3 regions of the Bacillus sp. ISL-35 genome follow, and region 3 is predicted to be linked to each of the others. Evidence: riboswitches for the same ligand, from Rfam matches in the RefSeq annotation. Region 3 holds a riboswitch; each other region holds the start of a gene.
What was found. A riboswitch is a leader RNA that binds a small molecule or an ion and turns the genes downstream of it on or off. The one in region 3 is predicted to bind S-adenosylmethionine.

Region 1: linked by a shared signal. The riboswitch ahead of J7E38_RS21525 (sugar ABC transporter substrate-binding protein) and the one ahead of J7E38_RS12315 (trans-sulfuration enzyme family protein) in region 3 are both predicted to bind S-adenosylmethionine.
Region 2: linked by a shared signal. The riboswitch ahead of J7E38_RS13240 (methionine ABC transporter ATP-binding protein) and the one ahead of J7E38_RS12315 (trans-sulfuration enzyme family protein) in region 3 are both predicted to bind S-adenosylmethionine.

What each region holds. Positions count from the first base shown of each region.
Region 1 is NZ_JAGGQK010000021.1:69,472-80,027, reverse strand. It holds gene J7E38_RS21530 (dynamin family protein) at 1-1,676, shown strand, start outside; SAM riboswitch class I at 1,829-1,933, shown strand; gene J7E38_RS21525 (sugar ABC transporter substrate-binding protein) at 2,034-3,134, shown strand; gene J7E38_RS21520 (sugar ABC transporter ATP-binding protein) at 3,334-4,830, shown strand; gene J7E38_RS21515 (ABC transporter permease) at 4,832-5,836, shown strand; gene J7E38_RS21510 (formate/nitrite transporter family protein) at 5,899-6,678, opposite strand; gene J7E38_RS21505 (MFS transporter) at 6,824-8,038, opposite strand; gene J7E38_RS21500 (VOC family protein) at 8,146-8,517, opposite strand; gene J7E38_RS21495 (basic amino acid ABC transporter substrate-binding protein) at 8,692-9,513, shown strand; gene J7E38_RS21490 (amino acid ABC transporter permease) at 9,641-10,297, shown strand; gene J7E38_RS21485 (amino acid ABC transporter ATP-binding protein) at 10,294-10,556, shown strand, end outside.
Region 2 is NZ_JAGGQK010000008.1:54,268-64,823, reverse strand. It holds gene J7E38_RS13250 (ZIP family metal transporter) at 1-7, opposite strand, end outside; gene map (type I methionyl aminopeptidase) at 265-1,008, shown strand; SAM riboswitch class I at 1,182-1,285, shown strand; SAM riboswitch class I at 1,376-1,481, shown strand; gene J7E38_RS13240 (methionine ABC transporter ATP-binding protein) at 1,568-2,599, shown strand; gene J7E38_RS13235 (methionine ABC transporter permease) at 2,589-3,239, shown strand; gene J7E38_RS13230 (MetQ/NlpA family ABC transporter substrate-binding protein) at 3,256-4,092, shown strand; gene J7E38_RS13225 (M20 family metallopeptidase) at 4,349-5,554, shown strand; gene J7E38_RS24145 (hypothetical protein) at 5,659-5,781, opposite strand; gene brnQ (branched-chain amino acid transport system II carrier protein) at 6,110-7,474, shown strand; gene J7E38_RS24140 (hypothetical protein) at 7,524-7,646, opposite strand; gene J7E38_RS13215 (DUF2935 domain-containing protein) at 7,814-8,614, opposite strand; gene J7E38_RS13210 (hypothetical protein) at 8,849-9,022, shown strand; gene J7E38_RS13205 (flagellar basal body L-ring protein FlgH) at 9,133-9,375, opposite strand; gene J7E38_RS13200 (LLM class flavin-dependent oxidoreductase) at 9,582-10,556, shown strand, end outside.
Region 3 is NZ_JAGGQK010000007.1:181,561-192,116, reverse strand. It holds gene J7E38_RS12340 (immune inhibitor A domain-containing protein) at 1-2,301, shown strand, start outside; gene J7E38_RS12335 (DEAD/DEAH box helicase) at 2,744-3,886, shown strand; gene J7E38_RS12330 (amidase family protein) at 4,004-5,491, shown strand; gene J7E38_RS24105 (hypothetical protein) at 5,516-5,650, shown strand; gene J7E38_RS12325 (YitT family protein) at 5,830-6,696, opposite strand; gene J7E38_RS23895 (CBS domain-containing protein) at 6,872-8,158, shown strand; SAM riboswitch class I at 8,247-8,348, shown strand; gene J7E38_RS12315 (trans-sulfuration enzyme family protein) at 8,417-9,559, shown strand; partial or broken gene J7E38_RS24470 (HAMP domain-containing protein) at 9,650-9,997, shown strand; gene J7E38_RS12310 (methyl-accepting chemotaxis protein) at 9,992-10,556, shown strand, end outside.

The sequences.
Region 1 (10,556 bases), on a different contig from region 3:
ATGAAATTGAGGTTGGCAACAAGATTAAGTGGATGGTCCAGGAGCTACATGAGTCCAATGTCCATAATATGCTTGTCGCCGGCGTTTCGGGCAATGGAAAGTCTTCCTTCGTCAACACAATCGTGGGCGAAGAATTGCTTACTGCCCCGACTGCAGCGGTCATTCGGTTCATGGATCAGGAAAATCCGGCAGCCTATGAAATCACCGATACAGAAATACGTCAGATCACGGATGTTGAGGACTTTAAGGAGGCAGCGGGTGTCAGCCGGAAGAATCATAAGAATGAAACCATCATTGATTTCAAGGCACACTTCCCATTCCTGCGCGATCACGACCTGGCATTGATTGATACCCCCGGGGTCAACCGCAATAACTATGATAAGCATCCACTCTACAATTACTTGAGATTTGCAGATAGTTTGCTGTTCGTCCTCAATGCGAGTGATCCTTTTACGGAAAAAGAAAGGGATATCCTCGGGAAAATATCTGAATTCTTCCCGGATCTGAATATTCACTTCCTGTTGAATAAAATCGATGTAATATACGGACAGCAGGAAGCAGCGGAAGTTTTCGATCAGACATGGGCAGAAGTCAGCCAATACTATCCGGATGCAAAAATGTTCGCCTTCTCATCCAATTATGATAATGCGCAGCAGCTGAAGGATTTCTCGAATTTTATTAAAACAACCAGAAACGCAGTCGATCTTGACCAGGAACGCACCGCGAAACTGCAGTTCTTTGTCAGACGGGGGATCACGTATTTGCTCGATAAGCGGGTTGAAATCGAGAATAACCATATGGAATCCATCAGCTGGAATGAGGAAATGGTCAGCAAGCTGAATGGTGCGATCAATCAGTTGGGCGATATTGAAGAGGAAAAGTCACGCTCCATCCAGAAGTCATTCCGTAAAATCAAGGATGAAACGCGTGCGGAAATCATCGAGAAGGTACCGGAATTACTGCGCAGCTGCTCGGACTTGGTGACAGAGGACAGTGATTTTGGCAACATCCATTCGGAAATGGACGAGGAAATGAACAAGCGAATCGAAGAATATCTGGAAAAAACGGTATTGCCAAAGTTCCATGCCGATTTGAATGACTGGATCCAATTTTCGAAAGATGAGTTTGACCAGAGCCAGAATTATCTGGGCGAAATGGCAGAGGGCTTTAACTCGATGTACGGAGAAGAACGGATCAGCCTTGATTGTGATTTCAGGGTACTCGATGATTGGCGCCGCGACGCGGACCGGATGACGAATGGGGTTCACTACGAGAAGGTCAACATCATGAACCGCTCGACACCTCAAGCATTTTTCCTGAAAAGCGCCGGGAAGCTGCTTGGAGTGCTGCCGCAAAATAATACGATGCTTTATAACAGGTATAAATCCTATCTGGAGACAGAGGATTATTATGAAATTGGCGTAACCATCGCCAAGAGGTTCCTGCAGCAATTCGAGATCTTCGAAAAATCGATTGAACGCGATGTGAATCTGTTCTTCAAACAGCCATTCAGCGTTCTTGAAGAATCGGTAGAAGAAGCTAAGAGCGAAATTGAACACGGTAAGAACGAATTGGAAAAATTGAGGATCAACCCGGAATTGTACCGCGATCCATTGACACTTTTTGAAGTGAAACTTCGTCAGTTTGAATGGATGACCGCAGCCGGCAGGGGTTGATTGTAAAAGGAAGATTCCCGGATTTGGGAATCTTCTTTTTTTACGAGATAGAAAGGTATAAAAATTAAATTTTCATAATAATATTGACAATATGAATACAGGAGTTTAAAGTAAAGTTTATCAATTTGCCAGATTAATTAAATAACGAAATTCTCTTATCAAGAGTGGCAGAGGGACTGGCCCTATGACGCCCGGCAACCGTTCCATCAGGAATTGGTGCTAAATCCTGCAAAACGATATGTTTTGGAAGATAAGAGAGGAATCTGACCTTTTCACCATTGTGTTCGAAACCTCTCTTTTCTGGAGAGGTTTTTTTATTTGGGTTAGCTGAGCAGACACACTAAGGGGGAAATGCAAATGAAAAGAGTAGGATTCAAAAAGGTATTTTTAACAGCGGTCGCTTCAGCATTGCTGCTGACGGGCTGCGGCGGAGGAGAAACGAAGACGGCAAGCGGTCCTGTTGAGGGAGTTCCGGATCGTTTTGCAAAAGGTGAGGAAGTCAAAATCAAAGTCATCCGCAAGATTGGCGGAGATGATCATACTGCACAATTTTTAGCCGGAGCGAAGGCAGAGGGTGAAGCGCTTGGCTTCAAGGTCGACGTTTTCACTGCTAACGGAGATACAGCAAAATTCCATGACGCCATCAACCAGGGGCTCCAGCAGGACTATGACGGATTTATCATCTCACATGGAGATGATGCAGCAACTGTAGACGATGTAAAAAAATTGACGGCTAAGGGCAAAAGTGTCGTGACGTTCGATTCGAATCCTGATCTCGCCCAGGTTGAAGGAGTGACACTCACTTCCCAGGATGACGAAGCACTCGCAACCCAGGCGCTCGACCAGCTTGTGAAGGATCAGAACGGTGAAGCGAATATTGTCTACCTCTGGGTCGATGGCTTCCCGCCAATGGTCAGAAGAAATAAAGTTTACCAGGAAACGCTGAAGGCGAACCCTGGAATTAAAGAGGTTGAGAGATTCGGAGTTGCCGCAGCCGATACAAGCGTACAAACGCAGAATGCAGTTGCAGCGATGCTGAACAAACATCCAAAAGGAGAAATTGACGCGATCTTCGCGACATGGGATGCATTTGCGATTGGCGCAGCGCGTGCCATCAAGGAAGCTGGCCGCAATGAAATCAAGATTTACGGCATCGATGTTTCCAATGCAGACCTTCAGGAGATCCAGGCAGAAGGCAGCCCATGGAAATACACAGCAGCCGTTGATCCGAAGCTGATCGGTGAAGTGAATATGAGATTGCTGGCGAAAAAGCTGGCTGGCGAAGAAACACCGGCATCATACGACCTTGAAGCGTCACTGATTTCACAGGAAGAGCTTCAGCAGTCGAAAAATCCAGTCAACATGGCAAATCTGGCTGAAATCATCGACGGATGGGGCAAATCGGATGCATTTTTAGAAGATTGGATGGAAAAATTGAAAGATCACTATAAGAAATAACCATTGAAATGGTTTGTTGAGAAGTTTTTATAGCTGGAAAAATTATTATATAGCGACTTTTCAATTTGGATGGCGAGAATTTCACTTTAATAGCGAACTGGAAATTACACGTGGTTTTTTCCAGTTGTGAAAAACAAAGCAGGCACTCTCAAACTAAGAGAGTGTCTGCTTTGCAGAATGGTAGGGAGGGGGAACCCGGATGATGCTTCATATGAAAAACATCAGTATTGAGTTTCCGGGAGTTCGGGCTTTGAACGGTGTGGATTTCAATACGGCAACTGGCAGGGTCCACGCATTGATCGGAGCGAACGGAGCGGGCAAGTCGACATTGATGAAGGTGCTTTCCGGTGCGCATGATCATTACACGGGGGGAATCCAGCTTGATGGCGAGAGTGTGGAAATCAGGACACCAGCTCATGCGCAAAAGCTCGGGATCCAGACAGTTTACCAGGAGGTTGATACAGCCATTATCCCGTCGCTGACTGTGGGCGAGAATATCATGCTCAACCAAACAGTTCAGAGTCTGGACAACAGGCACTGGATGAATTGGAAGCAGTTGTTCAAGCAGGCAGAAGACATTCTTAAGGGCATGAACCTCAAGCTTCCTGTGAAAAAGCTTGCCGGGGAACTGACGCTTGCGGAAAAACAGCTTGTTTTGATTGCCCGGGCGATTTCAAGCAATTGCTCATTTCTGATCCTTGACGAACCAACCGCTCCTCTCAGCCATACTGAAACAACGGAACTGTTCCGGATTGTCCGCGATTTAGCTAAAAGGAATGTAGGCATCATTTTCATTTCCCACCGGATGCCGGAAATCTTTGAAATATGCGATGAGGTTACCATCATGAGGAATGGCGAGTTCATTGTAAAAAAGGAAACTGCGGACTTGGAACCACAGCAGGTGATTGAATATATGCTCGGCCGTAGGATGGAAGATCAGTTTCCGGCAAGATCGAATACACTCGGAGATACTCTGCTTGAAGTGGCAGGCTTATCGGATGGAGACAAAGTGAGAAACACTTCCTTCTATGTAAAGGCAGGGGAGATTGTCGGGATTGCCGGCCTTGTAGGAGCAGGGAAGACGGAGTTGTGCAAAGCACTTTTTGGCGCGTCACCAACTGTTGGCGGCACAGTGAGGCTTAATGGAAAAGAACTCAAACTGACGAGCCCGCATGCGGCGGTAAAAAGCGGACTGGCGTTGGTTCCGGAAGAGCGCCGCAAGGAAGGTGTCCTGGTGGCAGAGTCAGTCAGCTCCAATCTGTCAGCCGTCAGCTTGAAAAATTTTTCCAAGCTATTTGGCTTTATCGATCGGCGCTCTGAAAAGAACACAGCGCAGGAATACATAAAAGCTCTTGGCATCAAGACCCCTTCAGAATCGGCCAAAGTTGAAAACTTATCAGGCGGGAATCAGCAGAAGGTGGCGATTGGCAGATGGCTGCTTGCCGATGCTGATGTGTATATTTTTGACGAGCCGACCAAGGGTGTCGATGTAGGCGCGAAAAGAGATATTTTCGAGCTGATTGCAAAACTGGCAGCTCAGGGTAAGGGAATCATCTATGCTTCCTCCGAACTGTCCGAGATTGTCGGCATCACGGATCGGGTTTACGTGCTCTATGATGGTGAAGCGGTCAAGGAGCTCGCAACCGCCGAAACAACAGAAGAAGAACTATTATTTTATTCAACAGGAGGCAGATAGGATGGAAGCCAAACTCCCATTGCAGCAGGAAACACCGCCGAAAAAGACATTTGAGCTGTTCCAGTTCCTTTACAAGTACGGGACGATTTTGACGATTTTTGTGCTGATCGCTGTCTTCGCGGCTGCGAACCCGAGTTTTATCAACGGCGACAATGTCGTCAATATCTTAAGGTCGATCTCCATCGTGACCATCATCGCGATTGGCATCACCATCTCCCTGACGGTGGATGGTTTCGATTTATCGGTCGGTTCTGTGGCCTCGTTATCCAATGCGGTTGTCATCTCGATGTTCGTCTGGTTTTCGCAGAACACCCTGATTGCCGTTTTATCCGCAATCGCGGCAGCCTTGATTGTGGGCGCACTCAATTCGCTGATGATCGTCAAGCTGAAGATCCCGGACTTGCTGATGACTCTGGCGATGATGTTCATCATCCAGGGAACGGCACTGACTTATACAAAGGGCGCTACTGTCTCGGAAAACATGATCCTGCCAGACGGCAGTTTTTCCACAGGAATAATCAGCCCGTTTTTTGCAAAAATAGGGCAGGTACCGTGGATCATCCTTATCATGGCTGTTGCCGTGATCATCGTCCATATTTTCCTGACATACACAAAGCATGGCCGCTATATGTATGTCATCGGAGGGAACAAGGAAGCAGCAAGACTTTCAGGCATCCCGGTCAACCGCTATAAAACAGCTGCCTATCTGCTTTCGGCTCTATTCGCGGCAATTGGAGGCATCGTTCTGGCTTCCCGTGTCATGACCGCAGAAATCAATGCGGGTTCGCCATATTTAATGGATGCTGTGGCCGCCGCCTTTATCGGCTTCTCCGTCCTCGGGGCCGGAAAACCGAACGCATTCGGCGCCTTCATCGGGGCAGTGCTGATCGGCATTTTGCAAAATGGGCTAGTCATGATGTCGGTCCCATATTATGCAATGGATATCGTGAAGGGGACCGTATTGGCATTTGCACTGGGGATCACTTATTATAAGCAGAAACATTGATGAGCAAGTAAAAAAGCCCGATTGGGCAGCGACCCAAATCCGGCTTTCTTTTTATCCTACATTCATTCTTCAAAAAACGGAGAGTTCGCATAGTAATACATCCAGCCCATCATGATTCCGCCGCCAATCAGGTTGCCGATCGTCACTGGGATCAGATTATGAATCACACCCGCAAAGGTCACAGACTGCGGGTCGTCGAGAACCATGCTGATGGCAAAGGTGCACATATTGGCAATGCTATGTTCATAGCCGGAAATGAAGAAGCAGTAAACGAAAAACACCATCGCGAACATCTTTGCCCCGTCGCCTTTCATCGACATCGGCAGGAAGAATGCCAGGCAAACGAGCCAGTTACAGAGAATCCCCCTGAAAAATAGCTCTGAAGTTGGCGCGAGTGTCTTTTTTTCAGCGACGCTTAACAAGAAGCCATTCACAGAATGATCATCAAACAATCCCGTTGTATAAATCAAAAATGCGAACGCAGCGGCGCCGATGATATTGCCGATATAACTGTAAGTCCACATCCTTGCCACCTGCAGCCAGGCCATCTTTTTCCTTAGTGCCGCAAAGGTATAGTAGAAGGTGTTCCCTGTGAACAAGTCTCCACCACCATAAGCAATCAGGATGATCGCGGCCCCGAAGGTAATGGCAGCGATAGGGTAGGCAAATGGTGAGTGTTCCATATAAAATGGATTCCCTGTCTTGAACGCAACAATTACCCCAAAGCCAATGAACATCGATGCCAAAGCAGCCCTTGCCAGATAGCGGATTTTGCTCTGCCTGAAAATCTTATGCTTTTTCAGGGCCAGTTTTTCAACCTCTTGAAGCGCTTGTACCTCCAAATGAATACCACCCGTCCGTCAGTATGTAATAAGAGTATTCTGCCTCAAACTTACTCTCCTATGTAAATACTTCCCTGAGTTATAGGGGGAAAAACAAAAGGCAAAAAAAGACTGAATCCGCCGACCGATCCAGTCTTTTTTCATATTAAAAAGTATCCCTAACGAATTGCGGATTCCGTTGCATTGAAGCGAACAGGACGATTCCGCTCAAAAGCAGAAGACCGCTTGTCAGGACGAATACCGAAGTGAAACCTAGGTAACCTGAAAGGAAGCCGCCTAGCACAGGTCCGATGATGTTACCAAAGAAACGGAGACTTGTGTTATAACCAAGTACTTCGCCCTGCATCGCGACCGGAGCTTCCTGCCTGATATAGGCAACCCTGACAGGTATGATGCCTCCGATTGTGATTCCTAGCATGAACCGGATCAGGACCAGCTGCCAGATATTCGTGACAAATCCGCCTGGCAGATAAATGATGGCTGATAAAAACAGGAGGAGGACAAGTATTTTGATATAGCCAATTTTGTCTGCGATTTGTCCCCATTTCCGGGCCATCAGCAGATTGCCGAGACCAGCTGCCGAAAAAGCGATGCCAGAATAGAATGCCAGGTTTTCATGGCCATGCAGCTCGCCGACATACAGGGAGAGGATCGGCTGGATGCTAAAATGGGCAATTTGCACGAGCATGGACATGAGCAGGACGTTGACCATGATTGGATTTCTGAAGATATGCTGAAGCACTTCTTTGCGGCTGTAATTTGTTTTGCTGCCTTTTTTTATATCGATCCTGTATTCCATGACCAGGAACACAAGCAATCCGGACAGAATGATAAAGACGGATGTGGAGTGAAAGGTTGTTGAATAGCCTAATGAGTCAGCCAGGACACCGCCAATCATCGGGCCAAGCAAGGAGCCAGTGATACTGCCCGTCTGGAGCGTCCCAAGTACCTTTCCTGCATGTTCCTTTGGCGTCTGTGTTGAAATAAGTGCCTGGGACACGGGAATGAAGCCTGAGAACAAGCCCATGAACATCCTGAGTAAAAATAGTTGCCAAACCGAAGAGGCAAAACCGAGCAGGAAGACAGATAATCCCATCCCAAAGGCCATGAAAATCAGGATTCTTTTACGGCCGAATCGGTCTCCCAGCCTTCCAACGATAGGCGAGAATAGGAAAGCTGTAACGAATGTGATGCTGAATGTAAGGCCTGACCAGTTTTGGACATATACTTCCGAAAAATCTCCAAACGACTCAATGTATAAGGAGAGGAAAGGCATTACCATTGTCATACTGCCTGCGATGAAGAAATTGGCGAACCACATGATCATCAGGTTACGTTTCGCCTTTTGCTGCTGGGTCATACCATCAACACTTCTTTCTCAGTACGAATATTTCGCTTTTCTAAATATTATACCAAAATTTTGCTGTATTGAAAACCAATACAGCAAGCAAAGGCAGGTTCCTCTGATTAGCGGACCCACTCAAGCAATTCAATTCTATTACCAAACGGGTCAGAAACATAAATCCTGTTTGCGCCTGGGAGTTTGTCGTCTTCGAGGTATTCCACTCCGGATTCAGCCAGATGCTTCTTCAGCTCTTCGATATTTTCCACTTCAAAAGCCGGGTGGGCCTTCTTTGCCGGAACAAAATCCTCCTCGACCCCAACATGGATCTGGCAGGATCCGAACTGGAACCAGGCGCCGCCGCGCTTTTTCAATTCAGCAGGCTTTTCGATCTCTTCAAAACCTAATATCCCGCTGAAAAATTTCCTTGCCTGATCTTCAGTGCCTATAGGGGCTGCTAGCTGGACATGGTCAATCGCTTTAAATTTATAAATCATATGAATCCCTCCTTATTTATTCCTATTTTAATCTTGTCAGAAACATAAGGAAATAACAGGTTATCAATAAATAGAGATAAGTTTTTCTTATCCCGTTTTAGAGTAATACAAGCCTCATCGGCTTCATATAAATTAGTAAAGTTTTGTACGTTTTTACAAAAGGGGGCAATAGGAATGAGAAAAAGATTGTTTGCCATGATCATAGTGGCAATTGCAGCGCTTGTTGTGTCGGCATGCGGTTCAACCGAAACAAGCGAGACGAATGGTACCGGGAAAAAGGAACTCAGGGTCGTGACCGATGCAGCTTACGCGCCATTTGAATATATGGAGGGCGACAAGATCGTTGGTTTTGACGTTGATTTCCTGAAGGCGGCAGCGAAGGAAGCGGGTTATGAGCTGAAGTTCGAGAATGTCGGCTGGGATCCGATTTTCGTTGAGATTGGCAGCAAGCGTGCCGATCTCGCCGTATCGTCTATCTCCATCAATGACGAGCGCAAGCAGACGTATGATTTTTCATTGCCATATTTCCTGTCCACTAATAAAATCCTTGTCCGAGAAGACAGCACCATCAAAAGCGCTGCTGATCTGAAAGGGAAGGTAGTGGCAGTCCAGAACGGCACCACTGGACAGGAAGCGATGGATAAACTGCTTGGAAAGAACAATAAGGACATCAAGAAATTCGATAACAACAACCTGGCAATCATGGAGATGCTCTCAGGCGGAGCGGATGCAGTGGTGGCAGACAATGGAGTTGTTGAAGTTTACGCGAAGAACAATCCTGATGAAAAATTGAAGGTCATCGAAGACAGCGGCAGTTTCGAGGCAGAATACTACGGTATCCTTTTTCCAAAAGGAACCGATCTGAAAGCGGACTTTGATAAAGCCATCAAGAAAATCGTTGAGAACGGCACCTATGAAAAAATCTATCAGGAATGGTTTGGCCAGAAGCCGAACATGGAAATGCTGAAGGCAGAACAAGATAAGGCATCAAAGTAAAACCCGAAATCTATGAAACTGCAAAGATGCGTAACTCTTAACACAGCGTTACGCATTTTTTTGTAAGGCAGGCACGATAGCCTATGAAAAAAAACGCTCCGGAACCTGGGGCTTTGGAGGGCAAGCTATGGATTTTCGTTTTGATATTATTATTGAATACTCTCCTTATCTAGTAAAAGGTACGCTGCTGACCATCGGGCTCTCATTGGCAGGAATTTTAATTGGGACAATCCTTGGCTTGTTCATCGGACTTGGCAAAATGCAGCGCCGCAAGCTGCTGGCCTGGCCATTTGTCTGGTATATCACTTTCTTCCGCGGGACCCCGTTATTCGTCCAAATCCTGCTGATCCATTTTGGGATAGTCCCGATGCTTCTTGGGGAAACAAACGGAATTGCGGCGACCATCATCGCTTTGTCACTAAATGCAGCAGCATATATCGCAGAAATTTTCCGTGCCGGCATCCAATCGATCGACCGCGGCCAGACGGAGGCTGCCCGTTCACTTGGAATGACCCACGTCCAGGCGATGAGATATGTCATTCTTCCCCAGGCATTCAAACGGATGATTCCGCCGCTTGGAAATGAATTCATCGTGCTGATCAAAGAATCCTCACTGGCGGCAATCGTCGCGACACCGGAAATTATGTACTGGGGCAGGGCGATGGCGGGACAATATTACCGGGTATGGGAGCCGTATCTCACCGCTGCCTTGATATATCTGATCCTGACAATATCCCTTAGCTTCTTATTAAATCTCCTTGAAAGAAGGCTGAAAACGGAATGATCACAGTCACTGATTTGGAAAAATCATTTGGAAGCCACAAGGTGTTAAATGGAATAAACGTGGTCGTCCAGCCGCAGGAGGTTGTTGTGGTGATAGGGCCATCGGGTTCTGGAAAATCAACCTTCCTCCGCTGCATTAATCTGCTCGAAACCATCACGGCAGGACATGTGAAAATCGAGGGTGTAGACATTACCGCAAAAGGAACCAATATCAACAAAGTGCGCGAGGAAGTAGGGATGGTATTCCAGCATTTCAACCT
Region 2 (10,556 bases), on a different contig from region 3:
CAAGCATATTTTTTCCTCCCAAGACTTGCTCTGTAATCAAATGTAACTCATTTTAATGTATTATATGGATGATGAAGTGGTGAATATATCTTGTTCTGCATAAATCAGACCGCTCTGAATTTGTTTTATCAAGATTACTACATTCTGAAGGTTATTCCAATCTTATTTATCTTTAATCTCCAGGCTCTGAATCTGATGAATGGATTTTCACCAAAAAAAGGGATACTCTAATAAGATAGTTCATACATGGAAGGGAAATAAGTCATGATTGCAAAAACAGAAGAAGATTTTAACGGATTAAAAGAAATTGGCAGGATTGTCGGCTTGATTCGGGATGAATTGGTACAGAAGACAGTGCCTGGGATTACCACAAAGGAACTTGATGAAGTCGCGGGTGCAATGTTTGAGGAGCATGGAGCAATTTCTGCTCCAAAGGGCGAGTACAATTTCCCTGGGTATACATGCATCAGTGTGAATGAAGAAGTCGCCCACGGAATTCCGGGAAGCCGCGTCATCAAAGAAGGCGATATCGTTAATATCGATGTTTCCGGATCAAAAAATGGCTATTTTGCCGATACGGGGATTTCCTTTGTCGTTGGTGAAGGTGACCCGCTTTTAACGAAGATATGCGAAACAGCTGTTGAGGCTTTTGAAGCGGGCTTGAAAAAAGCGAAACCAGGTTCGAAGAAAAGCGGACTTGGAAAGGCAGTTATGGCGACTGCGAGGAAGAACGGAGTAAAAGTAATTAAAAACCTTACCGGACACGGAATCGGGCGGACCATCCATGAAGCTCCTGACCACATCTACAACTATCATGAGCCATGGGATGATGAGCTCTTAAAAGAGGGAATGGTCATCGCTTTTGAGCCATTCATCTCCACACGTGAGGAAGAAGTTTTCCAATACGAACATGATGAATGGACTTATGTTACAGAAAATAGCTTTGTCGCACAATGTGAGCATACGATCATTCTTACTAAAAATGGACCGATTGTTATTACTAGATAGATTTCGAATTGAAACCCTTGCTGCTGCAGGGGTTTCATTTTTTTATGCATCCATCACAATTGATACTAAATTCCTATTTTTCGTATTTCTAAAAAAAATCCAACAAAATGATTGACACATTCTCTGCGACGCAGTAAAGTAATAAACAAGATTTATAACTTAATATTCGTTACTTCTTATCAAGAGAGGTTGAGGGACTGGCCCTATGACACCTCGGCAGCGGACTCCTTTGGAGGACTGTGCCAAATCCAGCAAGCAGCAGCTTGAAAGATAAGAAGAGGCCGACTTTTTAATTCATGTCCTCTTCTTTCTGAAGGGGACTTTTTATTTTTCCAAAAATCCCCACCTACAAATTCATATCGATACTTTCTTATCAAGAGAGGCGGAGGGACTGGCCCTATGAAGCCTCGGCAGCGGACTCACATATTGAGGACTGTGCCAAATCCAGCAAGCAATAGCTTGGGAGATAAGAAGAGACCTTGTCCAGCATCATTGCGGCATGCCCTCTTCCTGTTTCCGGGAAGAGGTTTTTTTATGCATTTACAAAGGAGGAAGACAGTTGATTACGTTTGAACAAGTGGAGAAAGTTTATGAAAGCCGCGGGAATAAGGTAGCGGCACTGAATGGAATTGACCTGGAAATCAAAGAAGGAGAAATATTTGGAGTCATTGGTTTTAGCGGTGCTGGAAAAAGCTCACTGATCCGCTGTGTGAATCTGTTGGAACGGCCGACATCAGGACGGGTGATTGTGAATGGCTGCGACATGACTTCTCTTTCAGCAAAAGAAGTCCGTGAGGTTAAAAGGAATATCGGGATGGTATTCCAGCATTTCAATCTCTTGAACTCCAAGACAGTCTTTGAAAATGTAGCGATGCCCCTCGTTCTCGGTAAGCTCCCAAAAGCGAAAATCAAAGAGCGTGTTTATCAGCTCCTCGAGTTTGTAGGTCTCGCTGATAAAGCAGACAATTATCCGGACCAGCTTTCAGGCGGCCAAAAACAGCGAATCGGCATTGCCCGGGCACTGGCAACCCAGCCTAAGATCCTGCTTTGCGATGAAGCGACATCAGCGCTGGATCCGCAGACAACAAGTTCAATTCTGCAGCTTTTGAAAAAAATCAACAAGGAGTACAACATCACGATTTTGATCATTACCCACGAAATGTCCGTCATCAGGGAAATTTGTGACCGGGTCGCTGTCATCGAGGAAGGAAAAATCATTGAGGAAGGCTCAGTATTTGAAGTTTTTTCAGCTCCCAAAACAGTTACAGCCAGGAATTTTGTCAGCACTATCATGAATGACAATATTCCAGATTCCGTCCACAGAATCATTAAGGGACATTCAGGGCTGCAAAAGGTATTCCGGATTAACTTCATTGGTGAATCAGCTGGCGAACCGCTGTTGTCACAGTTGTCAAAGAAGTTTGATATCCATGTGAATGTTCTGTTCGGAAATATTACCGAGCTGCAGGGAATTCCATTCGGTAACCTGATTGTCGAGTTCCAGGGAAGTGACAAAGAAATTTTGAGGGCACTTAATTTTATACATCAGCAAAAAGTCAACATAAAGGAAGTGACCGCACATGCTAGTTAACTCAGAACAAATCATACAGGCTTTAGTCGAAACACTGCAAATGGTTGCGTTCTCCCTGCTGTTTTCGGCAGTCCTTGGAGTGCCGCTGGGAATTGCGCTGGTCGTGACCAGAAAAGGCCATTTGCTTGAAAACGCACCTGTTTTCAACGTACTTAACAGTATCATCAACGTATTCCGCTCAGTGCCATTCATTATCCTGCTGGTCGCAATCATCCCGCTGACCCGGCTGATTGTCGGCACATCGATTGGTACGGCTGCCGCAGTCGTCCCGCTTGTCTTTTATGCAGGGCCGTATATTGCCAGATTGGTAGAGAACTCCCTGCTGGAGGTCGATCCGGGAGTCATTGAAGCAGCCGAAGCAATGGGAGCCACTCCCTGGCAGATTGTCTTCAAGTTCATTCTTCCAGAAGCAATGAGTTCACTTATTCTTGCTTTCACGATTGCAACAGTCGGATTGATTGGTGCATCGGCAATGGCTGGAGCCATCGGAGGCGGCGGCCTTGGGGATTTGGCGATTACTTATGGATACCAGCGTTTTGATACCCAGACAATGTTCATCACCGTTGGCATTTTAATTGTCATGGTTCAGGGACTGCAATCCCTTGGAAATATAACTGCTAAAAAAATCAGAAGAAGATAACCAGGAGGAAAACAAAATGAAAAAACTTTTACTAGCATTAATCGTACTTAGTCTGGCATTGATCAGCACCGCATGCTCCAGCTCTTCATCATCCGCGAAAGGCGGAGAAACTGTCAAAGTGAAGCTTGGTGTCAGCGGAACGGATCACCGGGTATGGGATTTTGTTGCCAAAAAGGCAGAAAAAGAAGGAATTGACGTCGAAATCGTCACGTTTTCAGATTATGTCCAGCCAAACCTTGCCCTTGCTGAAGGTGAATTGGATGCAAACTCATTCCAGACCGTTTCCTATTTTGACGCTTTTATCAAAGAACACAATCTTGACCTAGTCCCAATCGCAACCACACAGATCGCGCCAATGGGTATCTACTCCGAAAAATACAAAGACGTGAAAGACATTCCTGAAGGCGGAAAGATTGCTCTTGCAAATGAAGCGACGAATATGGGAAGAGGTCTTCTACTACTCCAGGAAGCAGGGCTGATCAAGCTGGAGGAAGGCTTTGACGGCATTGGCTCAATCGATAAAATCGTTGAAAATCCGAAGAACATTGAACTTGTGCCGCTTGTTGCTGGCCAGACACCAAGGGTATTGCCAGATGTAGCCGCATCAATCATTAACAACGGAATCGCAGTCGATGCAGGTCTTACACCAAAGGATGATGCGATCTTCCTTGAGAGTGCTACTGCCACTCCATACATCAACATCATCGCTGTCCGCGAAGAAGATAAAGACAATGAAACTTTGAAAAAACTAGCTGAACTTTACCAGCAGGATGACACGAAAGAATTCATCGAGAAAGAATACAAGGGAAATACGCTTCCTACCTTTGTGCCGCTTAGTGAGATTGGGTGGTAAAAAGAAATCACCTTTCTGCGACCGTAATTGCAGGAGCCTTCCCTTTTCGGGCGCAGCTTTGGTCATTCTGCGACCGTAATTGCTGAAGTTATCCCTTTTCTGGGCGCAGCTTTGGCTGTTCTACAACCTTAATTGCTGAAGCCAACACTCTTGGGTATCCACAGAAGGCTTGAACACTTAAGTTCTGATCAAAGGTTTTAAAGGGGGATTCCCCTGTTGCTCACTATTCTTAAGAAAGTTTAAAGGAGGAATCATGATGTCAACATTAATAAAATCATTAAAAGATATCATTACAGAAAATGTGGTACTAAACCAAGACCTTTACTTAACGACCAGCCATGAAATCCACGCACGCCCGGAAATCGGCAATGAGGAGTTTTTTGCTTCAGCCCGGCTAATCAAGATTTTAGAGGATGAAGGATTTGAAGTTGAAAAGGCGGTTGCTGGACACGAGACCTCTTTTGTTGCTCGCCAAAGGGCTGAAAAACCGGGACCATCGATTGCATTTTTGGCAGAGTATGATGCGCTGCCTGGGATTGGCCACGCATGCGGGCATAATATCATAGGAACAACCAGTGTCGCAGCTGCCATAGCTCTTAGCAAGGTATTGGATGAAACTGGCGGTGAAGCGGTGGTTTTTGGAACTCCTGCAGAAGAGGGCGGCCCAAACGGAAGTGCGAAAGGAAGCTTTGTGAAGCATGGCCTTGTTGAGGGAATCGATGCGGCTTTGATGCTGCACCCTTCAGGACAAACAAGATTGACATCAACTTCTCTTGCTGTAGATCCACTTGACTTTGAATATATCGGAAAGCCCGCACATGCAGCAGCGGCTCCTCATGAAGGAATAAACGCGCTGGATGCTGTAATCCAGCTGTTCAACGGAATCAATGCATTAAGACAGCAGCTGACTGATGATGTACGAATTCACGGCATCATCACCCATGGAGGTGATGCACCTAACATCATTCCTGAATATGCAAAAGCCAGGTTCTTCATCCGCGCAGCAACAAGAAGCCGATTAAATGATGTCACTCAACGCGTTAAGGCAGTTGCAGAAGGAGCGGCACTAGCAACCGGAGCAAAGCTGAATGTTATTGCCTTCCAAAATGAGGTCGATAATCTGCTATTGAATGATCGATATAATGAAGTATTCAAAAATGTGATCGAGGACCTTGGAGAGACCGTTGCAACTGATGAACGAGAGGGAATTGGCTCAACAGATGCAGGCAATATCAGCCAGGTCGTTCCAACCATTCATCCTTATATTAAGATTGGTCCTGATGAGCTCGTTGCCCACACTGTCCCTTTCCGGGAAGCAGCAGCTTCTGCACAGGGAGATGAAGCCTTGTTGAAAGGCGCCAAAGCCCTCGCTTTGACAGCAGTCCAGCTAATTACTGACCAGGAATTATTAACCGATATCAAGGCTGAGTTCCTGCTAAGAAAAGCAGCTGAAAATAAATAATTGACCTATCTTTTTTAACTGGTCCACTAATGAAATAAGACCCTTGCCCAATAGCAAGGGTCTTTTGCTATGTTCTAAGTTTACCAGCTTGATTAAGTCCCTTCTCATTTCTGTTCTTTTGCTCTCGCTACACTGATTAAGAAATCAATTGCCTCCATTTTTTCTCTTGTCAAATTTCGTCCCAGTTCCGGATTTTTTAAAATGGCTTCTGCTTGTTCAATCGTCATCAGATTCTCTCCTGAAATCAATTTACATACCTTTTTTCGATTGGATGCAATCTGTACTTTTTACAGCGCCTCTCCGAAGAACTTCTCCTGGTGAATCGCTTTCCTTTAATTCTAAAAATACTAAAAATTCCATTGACTTGTGAAGGGTAAGTATATATAGTAATGTGTATTATTCTTCTTTTGGACTCAACGGAACACTCTATTGTGATAGATTGAACAAGTCTTTTCTCTCTATCTATTTCCTTCCCTTCTTAAATGGAAATACTTCCTTGCCAACTGAAGTTAGCGTAAATCAGAATTCACTACATCAAGAAGAGGGGCAATTTAAATGCAGCAAAAAATTCCGTTTTCAACCTATGCACTAATTGGAACCATGCTATTCGGCATGTACTTCGGCGCAGGGAATTTGATTTTCCCTATTCAATTGGGACAGCTTGCAGGCACAAACTTTTGGCCAGCATTGATTGGGTTCCTGGTAACGGCCATTGGCCTTCCTTTTTTAGGCATATTGGCGATCGGGCTTTCCGGCAGCACTGGCTTGCGTGATTTAGCGAGCAGAGTACATCCTGTTTTTGGCATTGCCTTTGCCACAGTTCTTTACTTAACAATTGGACCCTTTTTTGCGATTCCACGAACAGCTACTGTTCCCTTCGTTGTCGGGTTTGAACCTTATATTGCTCCAGGACAGGCTGGTTTGTGGCTGGGTATTTTCAGTTTCGTCTTCTTTGCCGTTGTTTATTTTTTCTCACTCCATCCTGCAAAGGTCATGGACTACATTGGCAAATATTTGACCCCGGCGTTTCTCGTCTTTTTATTTCTTTTAATTGGATTTTCGGTTTTCAGTCCGATGGGGAATTATGGTGAACCGTCCGGCGCTTATGAAAAACTTGCTTTCATGACAGGTTTTAAAGAGGGATATAATACAATGGATGCTCTGGCATCCCTGGCGTTTGGGATTGTTGTCATCCATGCGATTAAAAGACAAGGAATTACTGACAAAAAGGATATTGCCAAAGCCACCATGAAATCAGGGATTTTCGCCATGTCGCTAATGATGCTGATTTACGGACTTATAACATTTATGGGAGCATCCAGCGTTTCAGCTATAGGAACATTCGAAAATGGCGGCCAGATTTTTGCAGCAGTCGCACAGCACTATTTTGGCTCCTTCGGTGCGATCCTACTTGCGATCATCATTGTGCTGGCCTGTTTAAAAACAAGCATTGGTCTTATCACAGCCTGCAGCGAGTTCTTTCATGATGTGTTTCCGAAGGCATCATACAAGAGGTATGTGTTTATTCTAAGCTTCGTTTCCTTTGCCATCGCAAACTTCGGATTAAACAATATCATCCAATTTGCTGTCCCAGTGTTAATGTTCCTGTATCCTTTAGCCATCATCCTTATCCTACTGGCCCTTTTATCACCGCTATTCCGCAATAGACAGAGCGTTTACTCTGCTTCGATGGCGATGACATTTCTTGTAAGCTTTTTTGACGGATATAGTGCATTAGCAGCAAATGTTGCAAATCTGAATGTCCCGATCTTCAATTCGATAAAGACTTTATACATGGACTACCTTCCTTTATACGATATAGGTCTTGGGTGGATTGTTCCAGCCTTCATCGGAGCAGTCATCGGCTTTATTTTGCCGAAAACTGAAATAATGTCGGGAACGTACCAAAAAGAACTGTAGAGATTCTCTGCAGTTCTTTTTTCTTTTGCTTTACTGTGATAACAGGCAATCATTTATTATGTTTTTTCTGCGCCTTTAATGCTACCTTTTCCAGTCCATTTCCTCTTTCCTCCGCAAATTCCACATCTGCTTTTGGAAGGGCTTTATTATGTTTTGGTTTATTCTTTGCCATTTCTTCACCCCCCTTTTGATTATCCACTTTTTTAGTTTGCGTTTCTTTTTTAAGGCTATGCCTCACTTCTTGATAACAAGAATGTATATGCACGGGTAAAATGTCGATGATCGATTCGAACACCTAAAAAAATAGCCAACCTATCAAGGTCGGCTTGTGAATATACGTTACCCTTTTATACTTTGTGCGTTTAGACTAGCCTCAAAAAGATCGATGATTTCCAAAAATCGTTCAGCTTCCCTGAAGGTATGGTCAGCTAACAGTGGATGAATATTGCTCTTTATTTTGCAGGCTTCAATCAATTCTCTAGCTGTTTTCTTAAAATCCCTTAATGATGCAACCGAAACCCTGTTTTGATCCAGGAATTGATCAAGCATTGGCACGGTTTCCGATTGTGGCCTCATTGAATCCAAATCCACTGCCTGGAAGACCAATTGGTCAAAGTCATGACTGAATTCTCTTGCCTGTTCAACTAGCTTCCTTTCTGACGGATCTAAAAGATGCCCGATAAATTTTGCATGGTCTGCCATGATTCTTAGAAAGAAAACATTTTCAGCGATAATGGCCTCTGGCTCTGGAGCTAATTTCCCTTCATTTAGTTCCTTCAAACGATTCGCAAAATACGCTGCTTCTCTGCTTACGTGATCAATTAGCAAAGGAAAATTATTATGTCTTATTTCACATCTTAGAGTGAGTCCTAATACTTTTCTTTTGTAACTCCAAATTGAGGCGGCAGCTTGATAAACCTCATTGTTAAAAGCATGGATTTGACGTATATCCGTGTTGGCGCTAAATCGTGCCAGTTTTTCCTCAATCCGCTCAAATATCACAATAAACTGTTGTGCTTCAGCAATTAATTGTTTTTGCTCATACGTAAACCCCAGACTTAAAAATAGCGCATGCTCCTTCATGATCCTGGACCAAAATCTAATTTCGTCCAGGGATCTAAGTACGATTGGATTGGCCATGTTTCCCCTCCTCACTTCACTCTGCATCACTAAAATATATGTATCCAGTCTATGTCCCAAAACTTTTTCGAATTTTTCTTTTTTCCTATGCCAACAGCTATTTTCATATAGGTAAGCGAAAGAGAAATAGAGTCCGGGAGAGCTTAACTGCGTTTATGTGGGTAATGACCGGGTATGTTTTAGATAATAATAAGCCTATTCAAACAAGCATGTTTGAAAGAAAGGAGCCTCATTGTGAAACAGAAACTTTTTTATGGAATTCCAATAGCCCTGGCGATCATAATGGGTGGATGTTCAGCTGAGACGGACCAGGAAAATGAACCGCCAGTTGAGGATACTGAAAACGATGTTGAGGATGAGGATTTTAAATTGGATCAGGAAGAGTCTGATGGTGATGAGAAGCAATAAAGAAAAAATGCTGTTTCTTCAATAGAGACAGCATTTTTTTTTGCCTGGCCATACAAATGACTCAATAAAAAACCTTAGGACCTTTGGTGTCCTAAGGTTGTTCATTCTCATTATTCTTCAACAGACTCTTCAACCTTTTCCTTTTCATCGTCCGTTAAATTCTCATCATCCTCGGTTGTACCTTCGGTTGGTTCACCTGGATCCTCTGTCATTCCATCAGGCGCTGGTGGTGCTTGTTCATCCTGTTCCATCACTGGATCGTCTTCTGGCGGCGGCTCTTCTGTGGCTCCGCAGCCCGCCAGCAAGATGCCTGCCCCTAAGGTAAACGAAAGCATCAAGTTTCGCTTCATCATGTTGCCACTCCTTTCTGTAACAGGTTATTTTACTTATAGCCCCACAGGAAAATCATAAACATTTCCCAGGCCCCCTGCCTTGAAGTTTTGGATGACTAAAATGTTTTCCCAGATTAAAGGACATCTGCATGTGGATGCTAGTTTGTGCAGCCTGCTTGAGGGAATACTGGGTAAGATGAAGCAACATGCAACTGGAGGGTTAAACAGTGAAATTAAGCGTCCTTGACCAATCCGTCATCAGCGTGGGAGATTCGGCTGCCCAGGCTTTTCGTAAAACCGTTGAGCTAGCTCAAATCACAGAAGAACTAGGGTACACAAGGTTCTGGGTTGCGGAGCATCATAACACTAACGGCATTGCCGGTTCCTCTCCTGAAATATTGATATCCCACATAGCTTCGATGACCAAAAGAATCAGAATAGGTTCAGGCGGAGTCCTGCTCCCACAATACAGCCCTTATAAAGTCGCGGAAAACTTCAAGGTTTTGGAGGCTCTATTCCCAAACAGGATTGATGCTGGTTTTGGACGTTCTCCTGGCGGGTCAGCCACTACGAGGCTTGCACTGACAGATGGACTTCGGAAAAGTTTGAATGAGTTCCCCAGACAAATTAGTGATTTAAAAGGGTTTTTGCTGAATGAATTGCCAGGTGACCATCCCTATCATGGCGTTAAAGCATATCCTGACAAAACAGCTTTCCCTGAATTATGGTTATTGGGAATCACGCATCGCGGAGCCAGACTTGCAGCAGAACAGGGAACAGCTTTTACATACGGCCATTTTATAACGCCTGCCAACGGAAAACGGGCATTGGAACAATATTACCGCGAATTTCAGCCTTCTCCATTCCTGAAAAAGCCCAAAGCAAATGTGTGCATTTTTGTTGTATGTGCCGAAACCCAGGAAAAGGCTGAAGAACTGGCTTTGAGCCAGGATTTATGGCTTTTGCGGGTAGAAAAGGGATTGGATACAAGGATTCCATCATTGGAAGAAGCGAAGAATACCATGCTAACAGCGGAGGAGCGGGACAGAATTATTGAAAACCGAAAAAGAATGATCATCGGAACGCCGCAGAAAGTGAAGAATGAACTCTTTGAGCTTTGTGATGAGTATAGGACTGAGGAGTTTATGATTATCAATAATGTACATAGCTTGCAGGATAAGGTGAAGTCATACACCTTGCTT
Region 3 (10,556 bases):
TCACCAGCAACTAAGACTGTAGAAGCTGCCACAGCTCTGGAATCAGCGCCGATTGATTTGAATATCGTTGACCAGGATCGCCTGGCAAAGGCGTTGCAAAAGCGCGGTCTGATTTCTAAAGGAGCTTCTCAGAAAGAAGTAAACAAGGCAGTCACTGCTTATATCGAAAAGAAGCAAGGTGAAAAGCCTGGCAAGTCCGATAAAGCTTTGACAAAAGAAGAGAAGGCTTTTGACAAAAAGGCCAAAGACTTTGTTTCAAAACAAAAGGACAAGCTCGCTAAGCAGCTTGATAAAGGTCATGAAAACTTCAAAAAAGGAAAGCCGACGGGAGCAGTAAAGGTAGACTCTGCTAAGCAGGCTAACTACAACGGAGACGTTCGTGAGGATAAGGTTCTTGTCCTTCTTGTAGAATATGCGGACTTCCCGCACAATAACATCGATCAAGAAGAAGGCTATATGTGGGCCGATGACTTCAATCGCGAACACTATCAAAAAATGCTGTTCGGTGATGAGGACTTCACACTTTTTAATGGTGAAAAGGTAAAGACATTCAAGCAATATTATGAAGAGCAATCAGGCGGAAGCTACACAGTTACAGGCGAAGTTTCCAACTGGCTGAAGGTGCCTGGTACAGCTGCTGAGTATGGCGGTGACAATCCTGATGGCGGCCATGATAATGCTCCTGGAGCAAAGGGTGCTCGCGGACTTGTTAAGGATGCATTGGTAGCAGCAGCTGAATCTGGAATCGACTTAGCTGAATATGACCATTTTGATCAGTATGACCTCGATGGTGATGGAAACCAGAATGAGCCAGACGGCCTTGTTGACCACTTGATGGTTCTGCACTCTGGTGTTGGACAGGAAGCTGGCGGCGGCAAGCTTGGTGACGATGCAATCTGGTCACACCGCTGGGTAGTCGGCAACGCTCCTTTCCGCGTACCTGGAACAACTGCTGCAGTTCCTTACTGGGGCGGACAAATGGCGGCATTCGATTACACTGTAGAGCCTGAAGATGGCGCAGTAGGTGTATTCGCTCACGAATTCGGACATGACTTAGGTCTTCCAGATGAGTATGACACTCAGTACACTGGACAAGGTGACCCTGTAGCTTCTTGGTCAATCATGTCAGGCGGAAGCTGGAATGGAAAAATCGCTGGAACAGAAGCACCAAGCTTCTCTCCGCAAAATAAAGAATTCTTCCAAAAGACAATGGGCGGCAACTGGGCCAATATTACAGAAGTGAATTACGAAGATATTGATTCTAAAGGTCTTGCAACAGTTATTGACCAGAGTGTGACAAAATCAAAGAACCCAGGAATTGTAAAAGTAAACCTTCCTGGTAAAGAAGTGAAGGGAATCCAGACAGAGTTTGGCGAGAAGTACTACTACAGCCAAAAAGGCGATGATCTTCATACAACACTTGTAACACCTGAGTTAGATCTAACAAACGCAACTAGCGCTGAATTCTCATACAAAGCGAATTATGAAGTTGAATTTGATTACGATTATGTATACGTTAATGCAATTGTTGATGGCAAAGAAGTAGAAATCGACAAAATCGGTGATACAAATGTTGCTGGTGGAATGGATACTTCAGAAGGCAAATGGATTGATGTAAAGTACGATCTAAGCGACTATGCTGGCAAGAAAGTACAACTTGCTTTTGAATACGTAACTGACGGCGGCCTTGCTCCAGAAGGTTTCGCAATGGACGAGCTTAAGCTGACAGTTGACGGTGAAGAAGTTTTCGTTGATGGCGCTGAAGGCGATGCAGCTGTAACACTTGATGGTTTCATCCAAACAAACGGTACATTCTTCAAGGACCACTACTACTATCTGGAGTGGAGAAACTACGCTGGTTCCGACAAAGCTTTACTTGAAGGACGCGGAGTGAAGTACAACACTGGTATGGTCGTATGGTATGCGGATGATTCATTCACAGATAACTGGGTTGGTATCCACCCGGGTGAAGGCTTCTTAGGACCAGTCGATTCACATCCAGAAGCAATCGTAGGTACGCTTAACGGTAAGCCTTCCGTTTACCAAAGCACACGCTACCAGGTAGCAGATGCTGCATTCTCTATGGATCAGACACCTGCATGGTACATCAATTCTCCATCTCGCGGAATCTTTGATTATAAAGGTCTTCCAGGGGTAACTGAATTCGATTCTACCAAGTCTTACATGAATGACTTAATTCCAGACGCAGGACGAAAAGTTCCAGCTCAATTCCCGATTAAGTTCAAGGTAATCGGCGAAGCGAAAGACAACTCTGCTGGTGCAGTTTGGATCCATAAATAAAACTTTAAGACATCGGGCGACTATTCGTCCGATGTTTTTTAATTTTAAAATAAATTGTGTGTAGATAACTATAGTGGTTGTCTTAATCCAGCACCAGCGCCTAGCCCCTCGAGACGCTTCGGTCCTGCCTGAAGTCAAAGAACGACTTCACTGTCAATCCCTCCAGCGCTTGCGCTTTTTGTTCTGAATTGGAAAAAAACGCACGGAATTTCCAGTTTGCCAATAAAAGTTGGAAATCGCCAATATATTAAGAATTTCGCCAGAAAAGCTATGAAATCGCCAATAAAATTATATTTTCGCCAATAAAGTTGTGAACTTCGCCAATAAAATAAAACCGAGTCATAAACTAGATGAAAAATCGTGATTCAGCGGGGGAAGACTGGACTTATAAGCAGGTTTTAGCTAGTATCAATACTAGAATGTTTACGTGAAGGAGAAAATCATGTCAGAAACCCAACCAATAATCGCTCAATTGAACCCTTTCCTGCAGCAGGCCTGGGAGAAGGCCGGATTCGAGGCGATGACTTCAGTCCAGTCGACAACGATCCCGTTAATAATAGAAGGAAAAGATGTTGCCGCTGAATCGCCGACAGGTACGGGCAAAACTTTAGCGTACCTGCTTCCTGTTTTAAATAAAATCGATGCGAAGATGCAGAATACACAGGCCGTAATTCTTGCCTCATCACAGGAACTTGTCATGCAGATCCTCGCTGAAATCCAGAAATGGGGAGAAGGCAGCGGAATCAAATCAGCAAGCCTGATTGGAGGTGCTAATCTGAAGCGCCAGATTGACAAGCTGAAAAAAAGCCCGCACATCATCGTCGGAACTCCTGGACGCACGAATGAACTGATCAAGCAGAAAAAGCTGAAGATGCATAAGGTCCACACCATCGTACTCGATGAAGGCGACCAGCTGCTGACACCGGAACATAATGAAACGGTGAAAAGTATCGTGAAATCGACTCTTGCTGATCAAAGGCAGCTATTACTTTTTTCAGCCACACTGCCTGAGGCTGTAGAAAAATCAATCAACAGGCTGGCGAATGATCCTGAAATCATCAAGGTGAAGAAGGATGACACCATTGATGCAGCCAAAGTCGAGCATATTTACTTCCGCAGTGAGCAGCGTGACAAGATCAAAATTCTTGAGAAAATTGCGCGTCTTGATGGAACAAAGTCGCTCGTATTCATTAAGGATATCCCTAATCTGATCATTGCTGCTGAGAAGCTGAATTTCAAGGACATCCCGGTTGGACAGCTGCATAGCGAACTGGCCAAGCAGGAGCGCCAGAAATACTTGAATAAATTCCGCGAAGGCAGCAGCGAGATGCTGCTCGTCACTGACATCGCGGCTCGCGGCCTTGACATTAAAGGCGTAACCCATGTTGTCCATTACGATTTTCCACGGGAACAGGACAAGTACATCCATCGCTCTGGCCGTACAGGCCGTTTTGGAGCAGAAGGAACCGTCATTTCGATCGTCAACGAGCGAGAAGAACGTGATCTGAAAAAATTCTGCAAGGCGCTGAATATCGATCCAGTGCTGAAGGAATTTTACGGTGGCAAAATTGTCGACGCTGAATAATAGCAAAATCAAGCTATAGGCTCTGGTCCTATAGCTTTTTTTCTATATATAAAGGGATTTCTGTAAAATCTAAAGAATATATATTCTGAAGTTTATTTTTGGAAGGAACTGTTGAACATGAAAAACCCACGTTTACATACATTGATGGAAGAATGGCTTCCGGAAGCGTCGATCGATGATATGCAGGGAAAAATGGAAAGCGGTGAGCTGACATCGCATGATCTTGTGCTGATGTATCAGGCGAGGATCGCTGCTTTTGATAAGACGATCCACTCTGTGCTTGAATTGAATCCAGATGCCCTGCATATCGCGGCTGCAATGGATTTGGAGCGAAAACAAAAAGGTCCAAGAAGTCCGCTGCACGGCATCCCGGTCCTGGTCAAAGACAATATCGATACAGGCGATAAAATGCATACAAGTGCCGGCTCGCTGGCCTTGAAGGATTCAATTGCCACGAAGGATTCGTTTGTTGCGTCCAAACTTCGGGAGGCTGGCGCAGTCATCCTCGGAAAAACAAATATGACTGAGTGGGCTAACTTCATGGCTAATGGCATGAAGAGCGGCTATAGTTCACGCGGAGGACAGGTGCTCAATCCTTATGGCCCTGGCAAGTTTGAGGTTGGTGGATCTAGTGCGGGTTCTGGTGCGTCGATTGCAGCGAATCTTGCGGCAGCTGCTATTGGTACGGAGACCGACGGTTCAATTTTAAATCCATCCTCGCAAAATTCATTGGTTGGCATTAAGCCGACAGTTGGCCTGGTCAGCCGCAGCGGCATCATCCCGATTGCCCACACCCAGGACACGGCAGGACCGATGGCTAGAACCGTAAAGGATGCGGTGTATCTTTTAGAAGCGATTGCCGGGCTGGATTCGCAAGATCCGGCAACAATGGTAAGTTTACCTGAATTCAACCATGACTCTCTTTTCGATAAAAAAGCATTAAAAGGAACAAAAATTGCTGTTGTCCGGGAAGAGTATATTGGCCAATGGACCGAAGAACAGGAGCAAATTTTTCAAAAAGCGGTTGAAAAACTGGAGGAGCTTGGCGCGGAAGTTATAGAAGCGGCAATCCCGGCAGCAAAAGCGAAATGGGGATACAATGTTTTAAGCTATGAATTCAAAGCTGACCTGAATGCCTACCTGAACGGATTGGCACCGAATGTTCCAGTCAGGACGCTTGCTGATGTCATTGCCTTCAACTATGAGCATGGTGAGAAAACGCTGAAATATGGCCAGCAGGTGATGCTCGGATCGGAAGCGACAAGCGGAACCTTGACGGAGGCAGAGTATCTCGAAGAACTCGAATTCAATCTTTATATGGCCAGGGAACAGGGAATTGACTATGCCCTGAAGGAATACGGAGCGGATGCGGTGCTTTTCCCGATGGATGGCTCTACGATCGGCTCAAAAGCAGGATATCCTTCGATTACAGTACCGACCGCTTACAGTGAAGAAGGAGAACCAATCGGAATCACTTTTTCGGGCACAGCCTTCAGTGAACCTTTGCTGATCAGGCTCGCCTATGCCTACGAACAGGCAACCAAGGTCCGCCGCGCACCCGAACTTGGAATAAACGCCAACGAAAAAATCCATACTACACCTTGAATCCATTAAAAGGAGCGAGGAAGCATGGGTAAGCAAAAGCTAGGCAACGGAAACGCCCAGCGCAACAACAACAAGAAAAAAGGCAATAACACACCAGAAGAGCTTGTTGAATTCACAACCGGCCAGAAAGAGAAGAAATTCAATAATCCGATTGATTAACAAAAAAGCATGTGACGGTTTTAAAGTCACATGCTTTTTGATTTCCTGATAAATGTAAAATGTAGAGATTATCGGTTATTTCGTAGAGATTCTGCATTTAAGTGTAGAGAATAATGCAAATTCCGTAGAGAATAATCCGATTTCGTAGAGAATATGTGAGCTTTTGTGGAGATTCCCTATTAATGCCCGCTGCCCTTATCAAAATTACTCCCTGATACATCGGCCACATTCTCGATCGCGACGAGTGCGTTCGGATCGATATCATCTACAACCGAGCGCAGAGTAGACAATTCAATCCGGCTGACAATAATGTAAATAATTTTCTTCGGTTCGCTTGAAAAAACGCCCTGGCCCTGAATATAGGTCATGCCGCGTCCTAATTGCTTCAACAAGGCTTCGGCGATTTCTTCCGGGACATCGGAAATGATCGTTACTGATTTTAACTCTTCCATACCCTCGACAACGACGTCAATCATCTTGAATGCAATGAAATAAGTGATGATCGAGTACATGGCTGTTTCCCAGCTGAACACGAGCAGTGCAGCCAAAAGGAAAATGAACAAGTTCATGATCATGACGATCTGCCCAACGGACACGGTGCGTTTCTTGCTGACAAGGATCGCGATGATTTCGGTGCCATCAAGCGCTCCGCCAGCGCGGATGACGAGACCGACGCCTGTTCCAAGGATGACGGCACCGATGATGGTTGCCAAAAATAAATCATCTGTTACCCGGTCATAGTGGTGGAAATAAGCTGTCGCTCCGGATAAAATAATGACGCCGTACAGCGTCCGAAGGGTGAATTTCGTTCCCATCCTCTTATATCCGATATAAAGGAAAGGCAGATTGAACAGGATCAGGAAAATACTCATCGAGACGTTGGTCAATTCCGCTGCGATAATCGAAAGGCCGATTACACCTCCATCAAGGATGGCGTTGGGGACGAGGAACATATCAAGCCCGAATGCGGCGATGATCGCCCCAATCGTAATCGTCACCAGCTGTGTAACCTCTTTTATGACTCTTTTTTTCTTCGTTGCTGCCACTGAATATCAAACCCTTTTCTATAAAAATCTACTATCTAATTGCATTGTATGTACTATACTTATTGTATCAAACTTAAAAGTCATCTGGAAATTCTACATGATATATCCATGATTAGTAAAAGTACGTTTTGGGGTAATGAGTAGGGAAGTGATTCGAAACAACGGAGGGACCATTTTGGCTAACGAAACTCAGGTTAAACATAGATCCAACAAGCAACAGACCACATCGAAAAAAAGGAAAGATCAACACAACAGAAAAACGAATAAAAATCGCGGCAACAACTCATATCTTCGCACCAATCCAAGACCGGCAGTAGACGATAACCGCCTCAAGCGTGTCGATGAGAACGTTGACGATCTGCCGAAAAAAGATACCAGCAAAACAACAAAGCAGAATAGAAGCAAAGCAACAAACCAAGATCAAGGTAAAACATCAAAACAAAGAAGCAGCAAAATAACCACTAAAGATAACAGTAAAACAACAAAACAAAACAACAGCAAAGCAACTAATCAAGATAACGGTAAAACACTAAAACAAAACAACAGCAAAGCATCAAACCAAGATAACGATAAAACACCAAATCAAAACAACAGCAAAACAACAACCCAAGCTAACGCTAAATCAACGAATCAGAACAGCACAAAAGCCACAAACCAAAACAGCGACAAATCAAAAAAACAAAACAACGGCAATGAAAAACCGCAAAAAACTTCTGATCCTCAGGCCTCTTCTGAAAACCAGGGGGTAAAGCACAAAGAACAGTCCGGCAAGTTTGAGACGGCTTTTAACCGAATCCATAAAGCGCTGAAGGAAATGGTGAAGGGGACGGACAGCGATGCGTTTGTCGAGCTGCTGTACTCTGGCTATAAGAATCATTCATTGGTCCGCAAGTATAAAAGTGAGCTGCATCAGTTTGCCAAGCTGCGGAATGCGATTGTCCATGAGCGGGTGAATGCGGACTATTATATTGCTGAGCCGCATATTGAGGTGGTTGAGCGGATTGAGGAAATCGCGAAGGAGTTCGAGAAGCCGCAGACGGCGTTATCAATCGCGACCAGTCCGGTGTTTTACTATTATGAAGATGCTTATCTTAAAGATGTGCTTAAGGTCATCAACAAGTTTGATTTTACGAGATTCCCGGTATATGACAAGGAAGATAAATATGTAGCCCTGCTGACTTCGACGGAGATCATCCAGTGGATGGCGAAGCATTTTTCCGACAGTGTCGTTCATTTTGAAAATGTTCAGATCAAAGAATTGCTGACGAAGGGGAAAAATTATTTCGTCACGTTTGTGGATGAGGAAGCATCTTTATACCATATTGAGGAATTATTCGAGCGTTACCATACGAGGGGCAAGAAGCTCCAGGCGGTCATCATCACGGAAACGGGCGACCGCCACGGAAAGCCAATCGGTGTCATCACACCATGGGATTTGCTTGACAGTGATCCCGAGGACTGACTTCACAAATCTTTTGAAAATCGTTCATTGACGAGTTTACAGCGATATTGATATACTTCAGCTAATATTATTGATTTTAAATGAATAACTCTTATCCAGAGTGGCGGAGGGACAGGCCCTGCGAAGCCCGGCAACCTTCTTTCTATTAGAAAGGTGCTAATTCCTGAAGAACGATTTCTGAAGATAAGAGAGGCTGAGCAGTTGAAACCTCTCCTTATTTGGAGAGGTTTTTATATTTTATAAAAGCAGGTGGATGAAATGAACAACAGGTTTGAAACGGAAGTACTTCATTCAGTACATACGAAGCAGCAGGGAATTAAAAGCAAGGCGACGCCGATTTACCAGACTTCGGCTTTTACTTTTAAGGATCTTGATGAACTTGAGGGTTTTTATCAGGGTGAGGGGAATTATCTGTACTCCAGGGTTGGCAATCCGAATACGGATGAACTCGGACAAGCGGTAGCGGCTCTTGAGCATGCCGAGGATGGTGTGGCAGCTTCTTCAGGCTTGGCTGCAATTTTGGCAGGTGTCCTGGCAGTGGTGAAAAGCGGCGACCATATTGTGGCCGCGGATGATGTATATGGCGGAAGCTTCCATATGCTAAAAGCAGAGCTCGAGCGCTTCGGGATTGAAACGACATTCGTGCCGTTCTCGGATTTGGGCAATGTCACAAACGCCATCAAGCCTAATACGAAGCTTCTATACACAGAGTCGATCACAAATCCGCTGCTCCGCGTTGAAAAGCTGGATGAAGTCATCGCGCTGGCAAAGAAGAGGAACCTCGTTGTATTAGTTGATAATACGTTTGCGACTCCGCTCCATGTCCGTCCATATGAGCTCGGTGCTGATCTTGTGGTCCACAGTGCGACAAAATACATTGGCGGCCATAGCGATGTCACTTCCGGCGTCATCGCTGGCAGGAAAGAACTGATTACCGAAGCACGGGCGAGAATCGTCAACCTCGGGGCGAATCTGAGTCCGTTTGAAGCATGGCTGACATGCAGGGGCTTGAAGACGCTGGCTTTAAGGATGAAGGCTCAATCTGAGAATGCGAGATTGCTTGCTGATCGTCTGCGTGAAAATAAGCAAGTCGCAAAGGTTTATTATCCATTCGCAGAAGCTGAACATGGCTTTGGGGCCATGGTATCGATCGAGCTAGCGGGGCATGTGGATACAGACCAGTTTTTCAAATCGCTTGGCTGGGTAAAAATCGTTCCGACACTGGCAGGCGTTGAAACCACCGTTTCCCACCCGCTGAAAACCTCCCATCGCGCACTCCCTCCTGAGGCGCAGGCCGAACTTGGCATCACTTATCGCCTGGTAAGGATTTCGGTCGGAATCGAGCACGGAGAGGATATCGTTTCCCAGTTTGAAGCCGCCTTGGCAAAAGCTGTTGAGTAAGATGAAAAATTTTCCGGAAATGCCGATATTATTATAGAGAGATCATTCATCCCCAGTGTTCGCGCTGGGGATTTTACAGGAGAGGATAGTATGCGGGACCTTTCGTTAAAAACAAAGGTGTTTGCCTTTTTTGGCATGTTATTTTTTGTTTATGCCATTTCGACAATGTACAATTTTTATCTGCTGAATTCATTCAAAGGAGACTCTGATACGGCCGAACTGGTATCCAGGAGTATGTACTCGACAGCCATTGCGGGATCGCTCATCTCGATAGGCTGCCTTGTTTTCATTATTATTTTATTCAAAAGGGTCTTTAAGCCCATCGATCGCCTCACACAAGCGACACAGAGAATTGTTCAGGGCGATCTGGCGGTGAAACTGGCAAGTGATTCAAGTGATGAGATTGGGAAGCTGACCTCCCATTTTGCTGAGATGATCAGTCAATTACGGCATCTCGTAGCTCAATGCCAGGATAATACGCAGGTTCTGCATGAATCTGCAAGAAAGCTATTCGAGAGTTCTCAGGTCCATGAAAATGAAAGCGAGAGAATCAAAGCTTCCATTCTTCAAGTCTCTGCCGGCGCTGAACAGCAGCAGGGCCATTCGGTTGTGCTGAGTGATATTGTTGATAATATGGTGCAAAGAATCAGCGAGATTGCTCAACTATCCAATATGATTGAAACAATGTCCATGACCAATGCTGTGAAAAGTGAAGAAGGCCAGAGACTCATCAGTGAAACGAGCAAACAGGTCGGGCACATGGATCAGATTACGAGACAGGCTGCCAGGGATGCTGAATCACTGGCTGAAAAAACGAATAAAATCGATGAGATCGTCAGTATCATTTCCGGAATTGCCAACCAAACGAATCTGCTGGCATTGAACGCGGCCATCGAAGCTGCGCGTGCCGGGGAGCAGGGGAAGGGGTTTGCTGTCGTAGCCGGTGAAGTGCGACTATTGGCTGAACAATCGCTTCAAGCATCCCGGCAGATCCAGG